DNA from 4 places in the Aurantimonas litoralis genome. Region 3 is predicted to be linked to each of the others. Evidence: predicted binding sites of a transcription regulator. Region 3 holds the regulator's gene; each other region holds the start of a gene.
What was found. Region 3 encodes PhoB, which activates phosphate uptake and scavenging genes when phosphate is short. Its sites were predicted from a motif close to TGTCATNNANCTGTCAT; they were not measured.
Positions count from the first base shown of each region.

Region 1: a site for PhoB is predicted at 1,322-1,338, ahead of N7I30_RS11145 (PhoX family protein). Genes of this name have one in related genera too.
Region 2: a site for PhoB is predicted at 2,061-2,077, ahead of phnC (phosphonate ABC transporter ATP-binding protein). Genes of this name have one in related genera too.
Region 4: a site for PhoB is predicted at 1,989-2,005, ahead of N7I30_RS12445 (DUF1045 domain-containing protein). Genes of this name have one in related genera too.

Region 1 is NZ_JAPFBM010000004.1:282,870-287,118, forward strand. It holds gene N7I30_RS11135 (xanthine dehydrogenase family protein molybdopterin-binding subunit) at 1-210, shown strand, start outside; gene N7I30_RS11140 (DMT family transporter) at 321-1,271, shown strand; gene N7I30_RS11145 (PhoX family protein) at 1,414-3,399, shown strand; gene N7I30_RS11150 (MFS transporter) at 3,559-4,249, opposite strand, start outside.
Region 2 is NZ_JAPFBM010000011.1:103,722-107,970, forward strand. It holds gene phnE (phosphonate ABC transporter, permease protein PhnE) at 1-16, opposite strand, end outside; gene phnD (phosphonate ABC transporter substrate-binding protein) at 121-1,116, opposite strand; gene phnC (phosphonate ABC transporter ATP-binding protein) at 1,156-2,013, opposite strand; gene N7I30_RS19210 (DapH/DapD/GlmU-related protein) at 2,129-2,743, opposite strand; gene phnL (phosphonate C-P lyase system protein PhnL) at 2,744-3,466, opposite strand; gene phnK (phosphonate C-P lyase system protein PhnK) at 3,470-4,249, opposite strand.
Region 3 is NZ_JAPFBM010000004.1:102,694-106,942, reverse strand. It holds gene N7I30_RS10295 (aspartate aminotransferase family protein) at 1-572, opposite strand, end outside; gene N7I30_RS10290 (GcrA family cell cycle regulator) at 1,022-1,585, shown strand; gene phoB (phosphate regulon transcriptional regulator PhoB) at 1,691-2,434, opposite strand; gene phoU (phosphate signaling complex protein PhoU) at 2,440-3,186, opposite strand; gene pstB (phosphate ABC transporter ATP-binding protein PstB) at 3,206-4,015, opposite strand; gene pstA (phosphate ABC transporter permease PstA) at 4,039-4,249, opposite strand, start outside.
Region 4 is NZ_JAPFBM010000005.1:102,231-106,479, forward strand. It holds gene N7I30_RS12440 (alpha-D-ribose 1-methylphosphonate 5-triphosphate diphosphatase) at 1-1,042, opposite strand, end outside; gene N7I30_RS12445 (DUF1045 domain-containing protein) at 1,044-1,727, opposite strand; gene N7I30_RS12450 (ABC transporter substrate-binding protein) at 2,103-3,215, shown strand; gene N7I30_RS12455 (ABC transporter permease) at 3,288-4,205, shown strand; gene N7I30_RS12460 (ABC transporter permease) at 4,202-4,249, shown strand, end outside.

The DNA.
Region 1 (4,249 bases), 180 kb from region 3:
GACTTCCCGTATTTCGACTTCCAGACGCGCAACGTGCCGTCCACCACCAATGCCCTCGGCATCAAGGGCGCCGGCGAGGCGGGCACGATCGGCGCCGCACCGGCGGTGATGAATGCCGTCGTCGACGCGCTGCGGCCGGCGGGCGTCGCCCATATCGACATGCCGGCGACCCCGCTACGGGTCTGGGAAGCGCTGCAGGCCGCCCGCTAGGGGCCCGAACGTCGCCCGGTCGTCCATGAAACGGCCTGCCGGGCGATGACAGAAACGCATGATCGACGATGCCGGCGCCTGCAAAGGGGCGCGGCGGTCTGAGGGGACGAATGCCACAGGTGCCTGGCGACGCGGCCTCGCCCAATCCGATGCTCGGCATCATGCTCAAATGCATCTCCGTCGTGGTCTTCGTCGGCATGCAGACCTCCATCAAGGCGGGGGCCCAGGGTATTCCGGCCGGCGAGATCGTGTTCTTCCGCTCGTTCTTCGCGCTGGTGCCTGTCGTCATCTATCTCGCCTGGCTCGGCGATCTGCGCACGGCGCTGACGACCGACCATCTCGGCGGCCATGTCTGGCGCGGCGTCATCGGCGTCACCTCCATGGGGTTCGGCTTCTTCGCCCTGACGCGGCTGCCCTATCCCGAATGGATCACCATCACCTATGGTGCGCCGCTGCTGACCGTGGTGTTCGCCGCGATCTTCCTGAAGGAGGTCGTCTGGCTCTACCGCTGGTCGGCGGTGCTCGTCGGGCTGATCGGCATCATGGTCGTGACGCTGCCGAAACTGTCGCTGGGCAGCGACGGGCTGGCCGATGGCGAGGCGATCGGCATTGCCGCGGCGATGGTCTCGGCCACCGTGGCCGCCATCGCCATGATCCAGATCCGCCGGCTGGTCCACACCGAGAAGACCGCCACCATCGTCATTTATTTCTCGCTGACCTCGTCGGCGCTGGCGGCGCTGTCGATCTTCTTCGGCTGGGTAGTGCCGACATGGGAGCAGGCCGGCTTCCTGATCCTCGCCGGCCTGTGCGGCGGCGTCGGCCAGCTGCTCCTGACCGCCTGCTACCGCTATGCCGACACCTCGACCATCGCGCCCTTCGAATACACCTCGCTGATCCTCGCCATCATCATCGGCTATGTGATCTTCGACGAGGCGGCGAGCGGCACGACGATCCTCGGCGGAGCCATCGTCGTGTCGGCCGGCATCTTCATCATCTGGCGCGAGCACCGCTTGGGCCTGGAGCGCTCGCGGGCCCGCCGGGTCACCCCGCCGACGGGCTGAAACGCCCACCGGTGCAGGCCCGCGCGCCTTCCTCGGCCTTCACAGTGGCGTGTCATCGGCTTGTGACCTTGCCTGATTATGCGATGCTGGAACCGTTCCAAAAGTTGGACGGTGCCGGATTTCGCAAGATCAGGGGGCGTCGATGAACGAACATGCAAGCCGTGCGGTATTCCGCACCAGCCAGCTTGAAGAGGCCGATGGCGACGGTCTGAACCCGACCGACAACCGCACCATGGGCGACGTGATCGCGACGCGCTTCTCGCGCCGCGACTTCCTGCGCGGCTCGATGGCCGCCACCGCGATCGCCGCCACGGTGAGCCCGCTGGCGCTGATGGCCGCCGACGAGGCCCATGCCGAAGGCGCCACTGGCTCGAAATTCGATTTCACCGAGGTCGAGGCCGGCGTCGACGAGATGCACCACATCGCCGAAGGCTACGATGCCGACGTGCTGCTGCGCTGGGGCGACCCGGTCTTCGCCGATTCACCGGAGTTCGATCCGGCGAACCAGACGCCGGAAGCCCAGGCGCGCCAGTTCGGCTACAACAACGACTATGTCGGCTTCATCCCGATCGACGGTTCGTCGGAGCATGGCCTGCTCGTCGTCAATCACGAATACACCAACGAACACCTGATGTTCCCGGGCATCGTGAAGGTCGAGGGCGACAAGCTCACGGTCGCCGCGGCCGACCAGAAGCGGGTCGACATCGAGATGGCGGCCCATGGCGGCACCATCGTCGAGATCCGCAAGGAGAACGGCAAGTGGCAGGTGGTGACCGACGGCGCCAGGAACCGCCGCATCACCGCCGGGACCGAGATGGAGCTGCGCGGCCCGGCCGCCGGCCATGCCCGCCTGCAGACGAAGGCCGATCCGTCCGGCACCAAGGTGTTCGGCACCATCAACAATTGCGCCGGCGGCGTCACGCCGTGGGGCACCTACATCATGGCCGAGGAGAACTTCCACGGCTATTTCGTCGGCGAACTGCCGGCAGATCACCGGGAAGCACAGAATTACGAGCGCTACGGCGTGCCGGACGGCAGCTACGAATGGGGCAATTTCCACGATCGCTTCGACGTGTCGAAGGAGCCGAACGAGCCCAACCGCTTCGGCTGGATCGTCGAGGTCGATGTCGAGGACCCGAACTCGGTGCCGAAGAAACGCACCGCGCTCGGCCGCTTCAAGCATGAAGGCGCCGAGTCGATCGTCGCGGCGGATGGCCGGGTGGTGTTCTATCTCGGCGACGACGAGCGCTTCGACTATGTCTACAAGTTCGTCACCGCGGGCACCTACAATCCCGACGACCGGGCCGCGAACATGGACCTTCTCGACGAGGGCACGCTCTATGTCGCGAAGTTCGAGGACGACGGCTCCCTGACCTGGATGCCGCTGGTCTTCGGCGAAGGCCCGCTGACCGCCGAGAACGGTTTTGAAAGCCAGGCCGACGTGGTCATCGAGACCCGGCGCGCGGCCGATCTCCTCGAGGCGACCAAGATGGACCGTCCGGAGGACATCGAGCCGAACGGCACCAATGGCCGCGTCTACGTGATGCTGACCAACAACACCAAGCGCGAGGAGGCCGATGCCGCCAATCCGCGCGCCAAGAACGCCTTCGGCCACATCATCGAGATCGCCGAGGACGGCGGCGACTTCGCCGCCACCAAGGGCACGTGGGAAGTCCTTTTGAAATGCGGCGACCCGTCGGTCGCCGATGTCGGCGCGACCTTTTCGACGGAAACGACGAAGAACGGCTGGTTCGGCATGCCGGACAATTGCGCGGTCGATGCCGAGGGCCGGCTGTGGGTCTCCACCGACGGCAATTCGCCGAAGGCGACGGGCCGCACCGACGGTCTCTTCGCCGTCGACACCGAGGGCGCGGCCCGCGGCACGTCGAAGCTGTTCTTCCGCGTTCCGGTGGGCGCCGAGATGTGCGGTCCGCTGATCCTGCCGGACATGCAGACGGCCTTCGTGGCGGTCCAGCACCCGGCCGATGGCGGCGAGGACTGGGAAGGCTTCGGCCGGCCGTCCTATTACGAGGATCTCTCCACCCGCTGGCCGGACTTCAAGGACGACATGCCGGTGCGTCCGTCGGTGGTGGCCATCACCAAGCAGGGCGGCGGCCGCATCGGCTGACCGCCGGACAGTTCCGAAACGCGAAACGGGCGGCCATCACGGCCGCCCGTTTTCGTTTGTGTGGGTGCAAGGCCCGGAGACGTTGTCTGTTTCCGGCTTTCGCCCCGGCGCTGATGATCGCAATCGGCCGGGGAGGGAGCTGGCGTCCGCGCCTGGCGCTCAGATGCCGCCGGCCTTGTCGTCCGGCGGGGTCACCGGTTCGACCGGGCGCGCGGCGGCAGCATGGCGGTCGGTTCGGTCCGCCTCTGCCTCCGCCTTCGCTGCTGCTTCTGACTCGGCACTGGCCTCCGCCGCTTCTGCTTCGGCCTCCGCTTCGGCGCTGGCCATTGCCTCGGCTGCCTCGGCCTCGTCGCTGGCGGCCAGTTCCTCCTCGGCGGTGATCGAGGCTTCGGCGCGCGGATCCAGCGTGAAGCTGGTCGGCGTCTGGGTGCGGGCCAGCGGCACGGTCTGGAAGTCAGCCCGCTCGTCCACCGGCAGCGCCTCGCGGCGGTAGGTCCGGTAGTAGGAATAGGCGGCATAGGCGACGGCCGAGGTGCCGACCGCCTGGAACATGCCTTCGGGGCCGAAGCTCTCCATCAGGAATGCCGCATAGATCGGGCCGATCATCGTGCCAACGCCGTAGAGGATCAGGAGGCCGCTGGAGATCTTCACGAAATCCTCGTCGGCGGCGTAGTCGTTGGCATGCGCCACGGCCAGCGAATAGGACGGATAGACGATGCCGCCGAGGATGAAGGCGACGACGAAATAGACCGTCGCGCCCCAGGGCATGGCATCGACATAGACGCCGAGGACGGCGGCGATGAAGCCGATCAGCCCGGCCGCGGTCATCACATAGCGTCGGTCCATCCGG
Region 2 (4,249 bases), on a different contig from region 3:
CCGCGTCGTCGGTCATCGGGCATCCTGTGATCGGCGAAACCGGCCGGCGCCTGGATACGGTGCCGGCCGGAGGGGTGTGGCGAAGCGTGCGGCGGGCAGGGCCCGTCGCCGCGTGACGCGTCAGCTCTGCGGAGCGCTCTTGATCTTCTTCTCGTAGCCGGCCTTTTCAGCTTCGAGCTTCTCGATCTCGGCCGTCTTCTCCTCGGCGCTCCGGGACTCGTCGGCCTCGATCTGGGCGATCGTCTTCGACAGTTCCATCACGCGGATCGGCAGGAGCTGGTCATTGGTGGATGCGACGAAGGGCGCCCATTCGAGGCCGGCAAGGACTTCCTTCTCGTGGGCCACGTCACCGGTCGACTGGTCGGTGCCGTAGGTCACGAAGAACTCCCTGATCTTGTCCTTGCTCTCCTGCGGCAGGTTGGTGTTCCACACGATCGGATCGGCCGGGATCAGCGGCGACTTCCAGATCACCTTGATCTTGGCGAAGGCGTCCGGATTGTTCTTCTCGATGAGGGCGAGGCTCTCGGTATTGTTCGCCGCCGCATCGACCTGGCCGTTGGCGACGGCCATGGCGTTGGTCTCGTGGTTGGCGTTGGTGACGTTCTTGAAGCACTCCTTCGGGTCGACGCCGTTGGCGGCGAAGACGAAGGTCATCGGGACGAGATAGCCGGAGGTCGAGTTCGGGTCACCGAGGCCGAAATTCAGCGACTGGTCGCAGGTCAGGAGATCCTCGACCTTCTCGAGCGGCGAGTCCTTCGGTGCGAGCACCAGCGACCAGTAGCCGGGATTGCCGGAGATATCGACGGTCTGGGCAAAGATCTCGCCATTGGCGCGATCGACGGCTTCCATGGCGGACTTGTTGCCGTACCAGGCGAGCTGCACCTTGTCGAAACGCATGCCCTCGATGACGCCGGCATAGTCGGACGCGAAGAAGGGCTTCACGGCGAGGCCGGTCTTCTCTTCCATGTCGGCGAGGAACGGCTCCCATTTCGGCCGCAGATTCTGCTGGCTCTCGGTGGAGATGATGCCGAAGGCGAGCTCGTCCTGAGCAAGGGCCGTGGTCGAGATGCCGGCGACCATCGTGGCGGCGGCGAGTGTGCGAAGAACCATGTTCATGGCGTTGTTCCCCTGTTGCGTTTGGCTGTCGTGGTGACTTCAGGCCGGCACGAGCGCCGGTGCGGTGACCGGCGCCTGCTTCGTTGCCCGGACGCGCCTGTCGGCGTCGACCGGCAGTGCGTCCGGCAGGACGAGCTCTTCCGAATCCGCGCCGTAGAGCTCGGTCAGAAAGGCGTTGGTCAGTGCGTGGGAGGGGCCGTCATAGACGACCTCGCCGCCGCGCAGCGCGATGGTGCGGGGGCAGTAGCGGCGGGCATATTCGACCTGATGCAGCGACACGACGGCGGTGATCCCGTCGGTGCGGTTGATCTCGGCGATCACGTCCATGACGCGGCGGGCCGAGGCCGGATCGAGCGAGGCGATCGGCTCGTCGGCAAGGATGACGCGGGATTTCTGCACGAGGCAGCGGGCGATGGCCGCGCGCTGCTGCTGGCCGCCGGACAGGGTGGAGGCGCGCTGCCAGGCGACTTCCGGAATGCCGACGCGGCCGAGCGCGGCGCGCGCCGCAAGTTTCTCATCGCGCGAGAACCAGCCGAGCGTGCCGCGCCAGCGCGGAATCCGGCCGAGATTGCCGAGGAGGACATTGGTGATGACCGGCAGCCGCGAGACGAGATTGAACTGCTGGAAGATGACGCCGATCTCGCGGCGCATGGCGCGCGCGCCGGCGCCGAGCCGGCCGTCGGACTGGATCGGTGCGCCGAACAGCGCGATGCTCGATCCGGTGCCGCGGTCGGCGCGTTCGAGGCCGGCAATATGGCGGATCAGCGTCGACTTGCCGGAACCGGACGCGCCGATCAGCGCGACCATTTCGCCTTCGGCAATGGTCAGGCTGACCTTGTCGAGCGCCTGCTTCAGGGCGAAGCGCTTGGACAGGTCTTTGATCGCTATGGCGCTCATGCGGGCTCCCGTCCAGCGTCTCGACGGGTGACTCTTAGGAGCGCTCCATGTGGGTGCGATGACGACTTTCTAAACGTTCGATGACAGCCGCTCGGCAGCATCGAAGCGCGGCGGATTATCCGCCGTGACGGTCGAGAAACGCCCGCGCGTCAAGGCTTTGGAAGTCGGCGAGGGCGGCGCGCAGCGTCTCGTGCGGCCAGTCCCACCACGCCAGCGCATCCATGCGCGCGCCGATCTCGGCGTCAAAACGCGGCCGGATCGGCCGGGCGGGAACGCCGCCGACGATCGTGTAAGCCGGCACGTCCTTCGAGACGACCGCGCCCGCGCCGATCGCGGCGCCGTTGCCGATGGTGACGCCGGGCAGGATCGTCGCGCCATGGCCGATCCAGACATCGTGGCCGATGACGACCCGGTGCGCGCGGCGCCAGTCGAAGAAGCCCGCTTCGTTCTCTTCACCGTCAAAATAATCACCGGCCCGGTAGGTGAAATGGTGCTGGGTGGCGCGCCATGTCGGGTGGTTGGTGGCGTTGATGCGGACGCAAGCGGCGATGTTCACGAACTTGCCGATCGCCGTGCACCAGATGCTGCCGTCTTCCATCACGTAGGAATAGTCGCCGAGGACGGTCTCGGTCAGGCGGCAGCGTTCGGCGATCTCGATGTAGCGCCCGAGAGCGCAATCCTCGATCTCGGCGCTGGGGTGGACCAGCGGCGATAGGGAGAGCTTCGGCATTCAGGCCGCCTTGCGGGCGGAGAAGGCGGAGACATCGATGATCCGCGTCGCGATCCGCTCGCGCACCGCCGCATCGTGGAAGATGCCGAGCACGGCGGTGCCCGCCGCGGTCTTGGCCTCGATCATCTCGCAGACCACGTCGCGGTTCTGCGCGTCGAGCGAGGCGGTCGGTTCGTCGAGCAGCAGCAGCGGGTGGTCGGTGATGAAGCCGCGGGCGATGTTCACCCGCTGCTTCTCGCCGCCGGAGAAGGTGGCGGGCGGCAGCTCGAACAGCGGCCCGGGCAGATTGAGGCGGGCCAGCAGAACGCGGGCCCGTTCGCGCGCCGCCTCGGGCGCCGTGCCACGGGCGACGAGCGGCTCAGCGACGACGTCGAGCGCCGGCACGCGCGGGATGGCGCGCAGGAACTGGCTGACATAGCCGATCGCGTCGCGGCGAAGGGCGATGATCCGGCGCGGGTCGCCGGTGGCGAGGTCCGTCTGGTTGCCAGTGGCCCCGTCGCGGATCACGATTTCGCCGGCATCGACGGCGTAATTTCCATAGACCATGCGCAGGATCGACGATTTGCCGACCCCCGAGGGGCCGCCCAGCACGACGCATTCGCCGGGCGCGACGGTGAAGGAGGCCGCCTCGACGACCGGCAGGCGAATGCCGCCGCGCAGATGCATGTTGAAGGACTTGGCGACGTCGCGGACCGTGAGGATCGGCTGGGAAGGCACGGACATGGCTCAGCTTTCCGGGATCGAGGCAACAAGGAGCTGGGTGTAGGCATGGTGCGGGTCGTCGAGGACCCGGTCGGTCAGGCCCTGTTCTATGACGCGGCCGGCCTTCATGACGATCATGCGCTGCGAGAGAAGCCGCGCCACGGCGAGGTCGTGGGTGACGATCACAACCGACAGGCCCATCTCGGCGACCAGCGAGCGGATCAGGTCGAGAAGCCGGGCCTGGACCGAAACGTCGAGCCCGCCGGTCGGCTCGTCCATGAAGACGAGGCGCGGTCGGGTGACGAGATTGCGGGCGATCTGCAGGCGCTGGCGCATGCCGCCGGAGAACGCGTCCGGGCGGTCGTCGATGCGGTCCGCAGCGATCTCCACGCGTCCCAGCCAGTCGGTGGCGCTCTCGCGAATGCCGCCATAATGGCGCTCGCCGACCGCCATCAGCCGTTCGCCGACATTGGCGCCGGCCGACACCCGCATCCGCAGGCCGTCGGCGGCATGCTGGTGGACGAAGCCCCAGTCGGTGCGCATCAGGAGGCGTCGTTCGGCCTCGCCGAGGCTGGCGAGATCGCGCAACGTGCCGTCGCGCATGGCGTAGGAGACGCTGCCCGACGTCGGGGCCATGCGCGCTGCGATGCAGTTCAGCAGTGTCGTCTTGCCGGAGCCGGACTCGCCGACGATGGCGACGACCTCGCCGGGCCACACGTCGAACGAAACGGCTTCGCAGCCGACCCGGGCGCCATAGCGGCGGGTGAGGTCGCGAACGGTGAGAAGCGGCGATGCCTGGTCCAT
Region 3 (4,249 bases):
TGGATCGGCTCGATCAGGATCGCCGCGACGTCCGGCTGGGCCGCCGCCTCGCGCAGCGCGTCATGGTCGCCGAAGGGCAGCTGGTCGAAGCCCTCGACCTTCGGGCCGTAGCCCTCGAGATATTTCTTCTGCCCGCCAGCCGCGATGGTCGCCAGCGTGCGCCCGTGGAAGGCGCCCTCGAAGGTCAGGATGCGATAGCGCTCCGGCGCGCCGTTGACGTAGTGATAGCGCCGCGCGGTCTTGATCGCGCATTCCACCGCCTCGGCGCCCGAATTGGCGAAGAAGGCGCGGTCGGCGAAGGTCGCCGCCGTCAGCCGTTCGGCCATCCGCGTCTGGTCCGGGATCTCGTAGAGATTGGAGACGTGCCACAGCTTCTCGGCCTGCGCCTTCATCGTCTCGACGAGATGCGGATGGGCATGGCCGAGGCAGTTCACCGCGATGCCGCCGCCAAAGTCCATGAAACGTCGGCCGTCGCGCGTCTCCAGCCAGACGCCGCTGCCGCGCTCGAAGGCGAGCGGCGCGCGTGCATAGGTCTCGAAGAGCGGCGAGGAATGGTCCGTCGTGTCAGCCATGGCCTTTGACTTTGCTGGATCGTGAGGGTCGGATCCGGTTGTTGTTGCGGGATCGGTCCGGCGCGCGAACCGCTGGGGCGGGATGCTTGAAACGCCAAAGCCTGCCGATGGGGCAGGCTTTCCAGCGTTTTCCGAGACTTCGGAGCTTCCGCTATACCATGGCGAGCCGACGCGGTGTCAATCGAACCGCATTTTCGCCCTGCTTGTCCGTCATAGGCTTGACGAACGTCACGGGCGGCAACAAAGGCTGGGGAAAAGCCCCAAACGATTCCCCTGCGTCCCCGACGAGCCTTGTCAGCGAGTCCGCGGCTGGGCTATCTTGCCGTCAAGATACTAGATTTCGTGCGGCGGACCTAGTTCCTCAATATATCTTGTGCGTTCTGGCGCGGTCAGCCGTCGCGCTTGTGGAGGGATTCCAGCCGTCGCGACTATGCCGAAAGGAGCTTGCCATGGGCTGGACTGACGAACGCGTGGAGCTGCTCAAGCAGCTCTGGACCGAAGGCCTGAGCGCCAGCCAGATCGCCGACCGCCTGGGCGGCGTCAGCCGCAATGCCGTGATCGGCAAGGTGCACCGCCTGAAACTCGAATCGCGGGCCCGCCAGCCGAATGTCGCGCAGCCGGTCGCCGTCGAGCGCCCTGCCCCGCGCCGCACGGCCGAGGTCGAGACCGTCGAGATGGTGGTGCCGGCCCGTCTGGTCGCCGCCTCGCAGCAGCAGGCCCCGAGCCGCTCCATGCCGCGCACCATGGGCGCCACCGCGCTGAAGATGGAGCCGGAGGAAGAGCTTGAGGTGATGGATCAGCCGCAGGAGCGCGAGAGCGCCGAAGTGGTGCCGATCGCCCGCAAGCTCAGCCTCGTCGAGCTGACCGAGACCACCTGCAAATGGCCGGTCGGCGACCCGATGAAGCCGGACTTCCATTTCTGCGGCAACAACGCCCGCGATGCCTCGCCCTATTGCGCCTATCACGCCAAGCTGGCCTTCCAGCCCTTCTCGGATCGCCGCCGCGCCCGCTAGGCGCCACAGACCGTACCAAACGCAAACACCCCGCGTGGCCAGGCCGCGCGGGGTGTATGCGTTTCAGGCTCGTGAAGCAGCCGCCCGGCGCCGGGCGGAGACCCGTCAGGCGCCGGCGCTCAGCCGCGTGCGGGCCGGCGCGGCCGGGGACCTGGCGGCGCTGAACTGCTCGTCCAGCGCATAGCCGGCGCCACGGACGGTGCGGATCGGGTCGCGCTCACGGCCGCGATTGATCGCCTTGCGCAGCCGGCCGACATGCACGTCCACCGTGCGCTCGTCGACATAGATGTCGCGGCCCCAGACGCCGTCGAGCAGCTGCTCGCGGGAGAACACCCGGCCCGGCGACTGCATGAAGAATTCCATCAGCTTGAACTCGGTCGGTCCGAGCTTGAGCTCGCGTCCGGCGCGCCGAACCCGATGGGTCTCGCGGTCGAGATCGATGTCGCCGGCGACGAGTTGGCTGGAGATCTTCTCGGGCTTGGAGCGGCGCAGCATGGCCCGCACCCGGGCGATCAGCTCCGGCGTCGAGAACGGCTTGACGACATAGTCGTCCGCGCCGACCGAAAGGCCGCGCACCCGCTCGCTCTCCTCGCCGCGTGCCGTCAGCATCAGGATCGGCAAGCGTTCGGTCTCCTCGCGCTGGCGCAGCCGCCGGCACAGCTCGACGCCCGACAGGCCCGGCAGCATCCAGTCGAGGATCAGGAGGTCGGGCACCTCCTCCTTCAGCCGGATGTCGGCCTCGTCGCCGCGGTCGATGACGTCGACGACGTAGCCCTCGGCCTCGAGATTGTACCGCAGGAGAATGCCGAGGGCTTCCTCGTCCTCGACGACGACGATCCGTGCGCTCATCGCTGTCAGCCCTCGTCAGCCTGGCTCGGCGGGTCGTTCGGCACCGGCTGGGTCATCGTCGCCGTGTTGTCGCCCTTCGGCCGCTCGTTTTCGAGCTGCTTGCCGGTCTGGATATAATAGACCGTTTCGGCGATGTTGGTGGCGTGATCGCCGATCCGCTCGATGTTCTTGGCCGAGAACAGGAGATGCGTGCAGGAGGTGATGTTGCGCGGATCCTCCATCATGTAGGTCAGGAGTTCGCGGAAGATCGATGTGTACATCGCATCGATCTGCTCGTCGTTCTCGCGCATGGCGAGCGCGCGCTCGTAGTCCCGCTCGCCATAGGCGTCGAGCACTTCCTTGAGCTGCTCCAGCGCCATTTCCGACAGATGCTCGATGCCGCGCACCAGCTGCACCGGATGGGCGTGGTCGTGGACCGCGATCACCCGCTTGGCGATGTTCTTGGCCAGGTCGCCGATCCGCTCCAGGTCGTTGGAAATGCGGATGGCGCCGACGATCTCGCGCAGGTCGACGGCCATCGGCTGGCGCTTGGCGATGGTCATGATCGCCCGCTCGTCGAGCGCCCGCTGGGCATCGTCCAGCAGCAGGTCGTCGGCGACCACCGACTGGGCCAGCCCCCAGTCGCTGCGCATCAGCGCGGCGACCGACTGCTCGACCATCCGCTCGGCCATCCCGCCCATTTCCGAGATCCGGCGGACGATCAGCTTCAGCTCGTCTTCGTAGGACGTGACTGTATGTTCGGTCATGGGCATGACGCTTCCTTGCCTTCGTTCAGCCGAAGCGGCCGGTGATGTAGTCCTGGGTGCGCTTGTCGTCCGGGTTGGAGAACATCTTCTCCGTCGGGCCGACCTCCACCAGATAGCCGAGATGGAACATCGCCGTGCGCTGCGAGACGCGCGCCGCCTGCTGCATCGAATGGGTGACGATGACGATGGTGTAGTTCTGCTTCAGCTCGTCGATGAGTTCCTCGACCTTGGCGGTCGCGATCGGATCGAGCGCCGAACAGGGCTCGTCCATCAGGATCACCTCGGGCGACACCGCGATGGCGCGGGCGATGCACAGGCGCTGCTGCTGGCCGCCCGACAGGCCGGTGCCCGGCTCCGCGAGCCGGTCCTTGACCTCTTCGTAGAGGCCGGCCTTGCGCAGGCTAGTGACGACGATCTCCTCGAGCTCGGCCTTGGTCGAGGCGAGACCGTGGATCTTCGGACCGTAGGCGACATTGTCGAAGATCGACTTCGGAAACGGGTTGGGCTTCTGGAAGACCATGCCGACCCGCGCCCGCAACTCGACCACGTCGATCGCCGGATCGTAGACGTCCTCGCCGTCCAGCGTGATCTTGCCGCCCACCTTGGCGATGTCGATCGTGTCGTTCATCCGGTTCAGGCAGCGCAGGAAGGTCGACTTGCCGCAGCCCGACGGTCCGATGAGCGCCGTCACCTGGTTCTCCTCGACATCGAGATCGATGTCGTAGAGCGCCTGCTTGGGACCGTAATGGACGGTCACCTTCTCGGATCGCATCTTGATCGGACGTCTGGGTTGCACGACAGGCCCTTTCGCTAACGTCACCTGGATATTTTCCATCATGGAGGTCTCCTGTCGCATGTCTACCAGCGCCTCTCAAAGCGGCGTCGCAGAAGGATCGCCGTGATGTTCATGACCGCCAGGAACGCCAGGAGGATCATGATTGCCCCCGACGTCCGTTCGACGAAGGCGCGCTCGGCCTCGTTGGCCCACATGAAGATCTGCACCGGCAGCGCCGTGGACGCGTCCATCGGCGAGGACGGATAGTCCGCCACGAAGGCGACCATGCCGATC
Region 4 (4,249 bases), on a different contig from region 3:
CGGCGATGGCGCCGCGATCCGCGAGGCCGACGGCGGCGGCCGGATTGGCGGTGACCAGCCGGACCGCCGCCGGCAAGTCGCATTCGCCGCTCTCGGCCAAAGCGAACACCGCCTGCAACATGGAGAAGGGAACATAGTCCGAGGAGAGGATGTCGAGGGTGCCCCGGCGCAGGAGCTCGATCGCCGAGATGTTGCCGGAATGCGAGCCGCCGCGCACGATGTTGGGCGCGCCCATCAGGACGTGCAGCCCGGCATCGCGCGAAGCGGCGGCCGCCTCGACCGTCGTCGGGAACTCGGCAATGCGGGTGCCCAGCTCGATGGCTTCGGCGACATGGGCGGCGGTGGCGTCGTCATGGGAAGCGACAGCGATGCCGCGCTCGCGGCAGACGCCCGCGATGGCACGCCGGGCGGGTGGCGCGTGGCGCTCGGATTCGGCGAGCCGGCGGGCGCTGAAGGCGTCGAAATCGGCATCCGACAGGTTCAGCTTTTTCTGGAAATAGGCGCGATAGGCGTCCATGTCGGCGAACTGGCGCTGGCCGGGCGCATGATCCATCAGCGACACCAGCTTCAGCCGCGGATTGGCGGCGATCTTGTCGAAGCCCTCGACCACGTCCGCCGCCGAGACCTCGCAGCGCAGATGGATGTAATGGTCGGCCCGCACCCGTCCCTCGGCGACGGCGCGGTCGATGGTCCGGCCCATCTCCGCCATGTCGTCGGCGGTCAGCGTGCCGTTCTCCTCGGTGCCGACCCTGAGCGCGTCGAAGACTGTGGTGATGCCGGAACCGGCGATCTGGTTGTCGTGCGCCTGAATGGCGGCCATCTTGTTCCACATCACCCGCGGCCGCGGATTGAAATGGCCCTCGATATGGTCGGTGTGCAGTTCGACGAGGCCGGGGATGAGGATGTCACCGCCTATGTCCTCGCCGCTGGCCGGGCCTTCGTCGAAGCCGGCGATCATGCCGTCGCGCAGCACCACATGGCCGTCGATCACCGCTTCCGGCGTGACGATGCGGGCATTGGTGAGGATGGTCTCGTCGGGCATGTCAGGCTTCTTCCGAAGGGCGGCGGAACGGATGGACCGAATGGACGCGGAACGGTGCGCCCGGCTCCGGCTCCATGAAGAGAGCCAGATGGTCGATGGCAAGCGGGGCGCCATCGAATGGGGCGAATCTGTCGCGCAACCGCGCTTCGACGGGCTTGCGCTCGGCGGCCGGAACCTTGCCGGTCAGGGTCATGTGGAAGCGGAATTCCTCGAAGACGTGAGGATAGCCCCATCTCTCCAGATAGTCGCGCTGGCGTTCGGTCAGCTTGTGCGGCTTGCGGCGCGCGATCTCCTCGGCCGTGGCGGGGGCGCGCAGCGGCTCGAAGCTGCGCACGACGGCCGATTCCAGTTCGCCGAGGGCCGGCGGCGCGGTCTCGGGCACCAGCGCGAAGAACGGCCCGAGCCTCGCCAGCACAAGCTCTGCGATCCGCACCGGGTCGCGCGAGGCGCAGAAGGCCGCCAGCCGCGCATCCACCTCGGACAGATCGACGCCATCGGCAAGCCGGAACGGCGCGCGCATGGTCGCATGAAAGCCGTAGCGCGCCGGTGATGCGATGAGCGGATCGACGGTGGGATCGGGCGCGCGGGTCGGCTCGCCGTCGAAGGCGCTGCGGCCCAGCCATTCGGCGGCGGTGCGGGTCAGCGGCGCGCCGGCGGGGGGCGTGAAATAGATCGCGGCGCGCATGGTCAGGGTCCTGGGACTGGAGGGCAGCGGAAGGGCATGTCGGTCGGCGACGCTCGCGCTCGGCTTGGTCACGGGAGAGGGTGGGTCCGCGGGGGATATAAGCGGCATTTCGATCCGGCCACCCTGCGGAGGTGTCGCACGGCACCCGAAGGTTGCGGCGACAGCGGGGACCGGCGCGGATCGCGGCCGCTTCTAGCGCCCGCGCCTGTCCGCTTGATGACACCGGCAAGCCCTGTGCGCCAGTGGCCCCGGCGATGCATGCGACACGCGACTGTCATGGGCCGGTGCTACCGGACTGGCGCTTCCCCGCAACGGAGGCGCAATCCGGTTTTTCGCCCGCGCCGTCAATGGCCGCGGCTCCCCAGAGGGTGACCCATGAAGATTTCCCGCATGTCCACGACGGCACTGGCGACGGTCCTGTCGCTGTCCACCAGCCTCGCCTTCGCCCAGTCCGGCGAGATGTCGATGGACGATCTCGTTGCGGCCGCCAAGAAGGAAGGCCAGCTCACCACGATCGCGCTGCCGCACGACTGGTGCAATTACGGCGAGATGATCAAGGGCTTCAAGGCCAAATACGGCATCGAGATCAACGAGCTGAACCCGAATGCCGGGTCCGGCGACGAGATCGAGGCGATCAAGGCCAACAAGGGCAACACCGGCCCGCAGGCGCCAGACGTCATCGATGTCGGCCTGTCATTCGGCCCGTCTGCCAAGGCCGAAGACCTGCTGATGCCCTACAAGGTCGCGACCTGGGACGAGATTCCGGACGACGCCAAGGATGCCGACGGTTACTGGTACGGCGATTATTACGGCGTGCTGGCCTTCGGTATCAACAAGGACGTCATCGACACCGCGCCGCAGAGCTTCGAGGATCTCCTCAAGTCCGACTACGCCAATTCGGTCGCCCTTGCCGGTGATCCGCGCAGCGCCAACAACGCCATCATGTCGCTCTATGCAGCCGGCATCGCCCGGGGCGGCAAGACCGGCATGGAGGCCGCGACGGCCGGTCTCGAGTTCTTCAAGGAACTCAACGAAGCCGGTAATTTCGTCACCGTCGACGCCGAGGCGGCCCCGATCGCCCAGGGCACCACGCCGGTCGCGATGAACTGGGACTACAACCTCCTGTCGATGCGCGACAATCTCAACGGCAACCCGCCGATCGAGGTCGTGGTGCCGTCCGACGGCGTCGTCGCCGGCGTCTATGTCCAGGCGATCAGCGCCTACGCGCCGCATCCGAACGCCGCCAAGCTGTGGATGGAGTACCTGTATTCCGACGAGGGCCAGCTGACCTGGCTGAAGGGCTACTGCCACCCGATCCGCTTCAACGCCATGTCGAAGGCCGGCAAGATCCCGCAGGACCTGCTCGACAAGCTGCCGCCGGCCGAAGCCTACGAGAAGGCCGTGTTCCCGACCCTCGACGATCAGAACGCCGCCAAGGCCGAGATCGCCGCCAAGTGGGACAGCGTCGTCGGCGCGACCGTCCAGTAACAACACAGCGAGTTCGGAAGGGGCGGCCCGTTCGCCGCCCCCTCCGTCCGGATTTGTCAGCAGCGGGGGATCATGGGCGCAGCCATCGACGCAGCCACGGCTGGGGCCGCCCACGGCAAGACGGGCGCGGCGCCGTCGCGCCGGCCATCGCGTTCCTTTGCCTGGCTGGGCCTCGCGCCCTTCTTCGGCTTCGCCATCCTGTTCCTGATCGGGCCGACGCTCTACCTCGTCGCCGGCGCCTTCCAGGATCGCAGCGGCGCCTTCACCTTCGACAACATTCTCGGCCTGTTCACGCCCCAGATCATGGCGGCCTATGCCATCTCGATCCAGGTCAGCCTCGCCTCGGCGGCGCTGGGCGCGCTGATCGGCTTCTTCCTCGCCCACGCCATCGTCCACGGCCGGCTGCCGGCCTGGATTCGGCCCACCGTGGTCACCTTCTCCGGCGTCGCCTCGAACTTCGCCGGCATTCCGCTGGCTTTCGCCTTCCTGGCCACCCTCGGCAGGCTCGGTCTGGTGACGCTGTTCCTGAAGGAGGCGGCAGGCGTCAACATCTACGCTCTCGGCTTCAACCTCCTGTCCTTCTGGGGCCTGACGATCACCTATCTCTACTTCCAGATCCCGCTGATGGTGCTCATCGTCACGCCGGCCCTCGACGGGCTGAAGGGCGAATGGCGCGAGGCCGCGTCGATCCTCGGGGCAACCCGCTGGCAATATTGGCGGATGGTGGCGCTGCCGGTGCTGGCGCCGTCGATCCTCGGCTGCTTCCTCCTGCTCTTCGCCAATTCCTTCGGCGCCATCGCCACCGCCTATGCGCTGACCGGATCGTCGCTGAACATCGTGCCGATCCTGCTCTATGCGCAGATCCGCGGCGACGTTCTCTACAATCCCAATCTCGGCTACGCGCTGGCCTTCGGCATGATCGTCATCACCGGCTGCTCCAACCTTCTCTATCTGTGGCTGCGCTCGCGCGCCGAACGGTGGCAGCGATGACGGCCTCGCGCATCGGTCCGGCCGTGATCGTCCTCCTTGGCGCC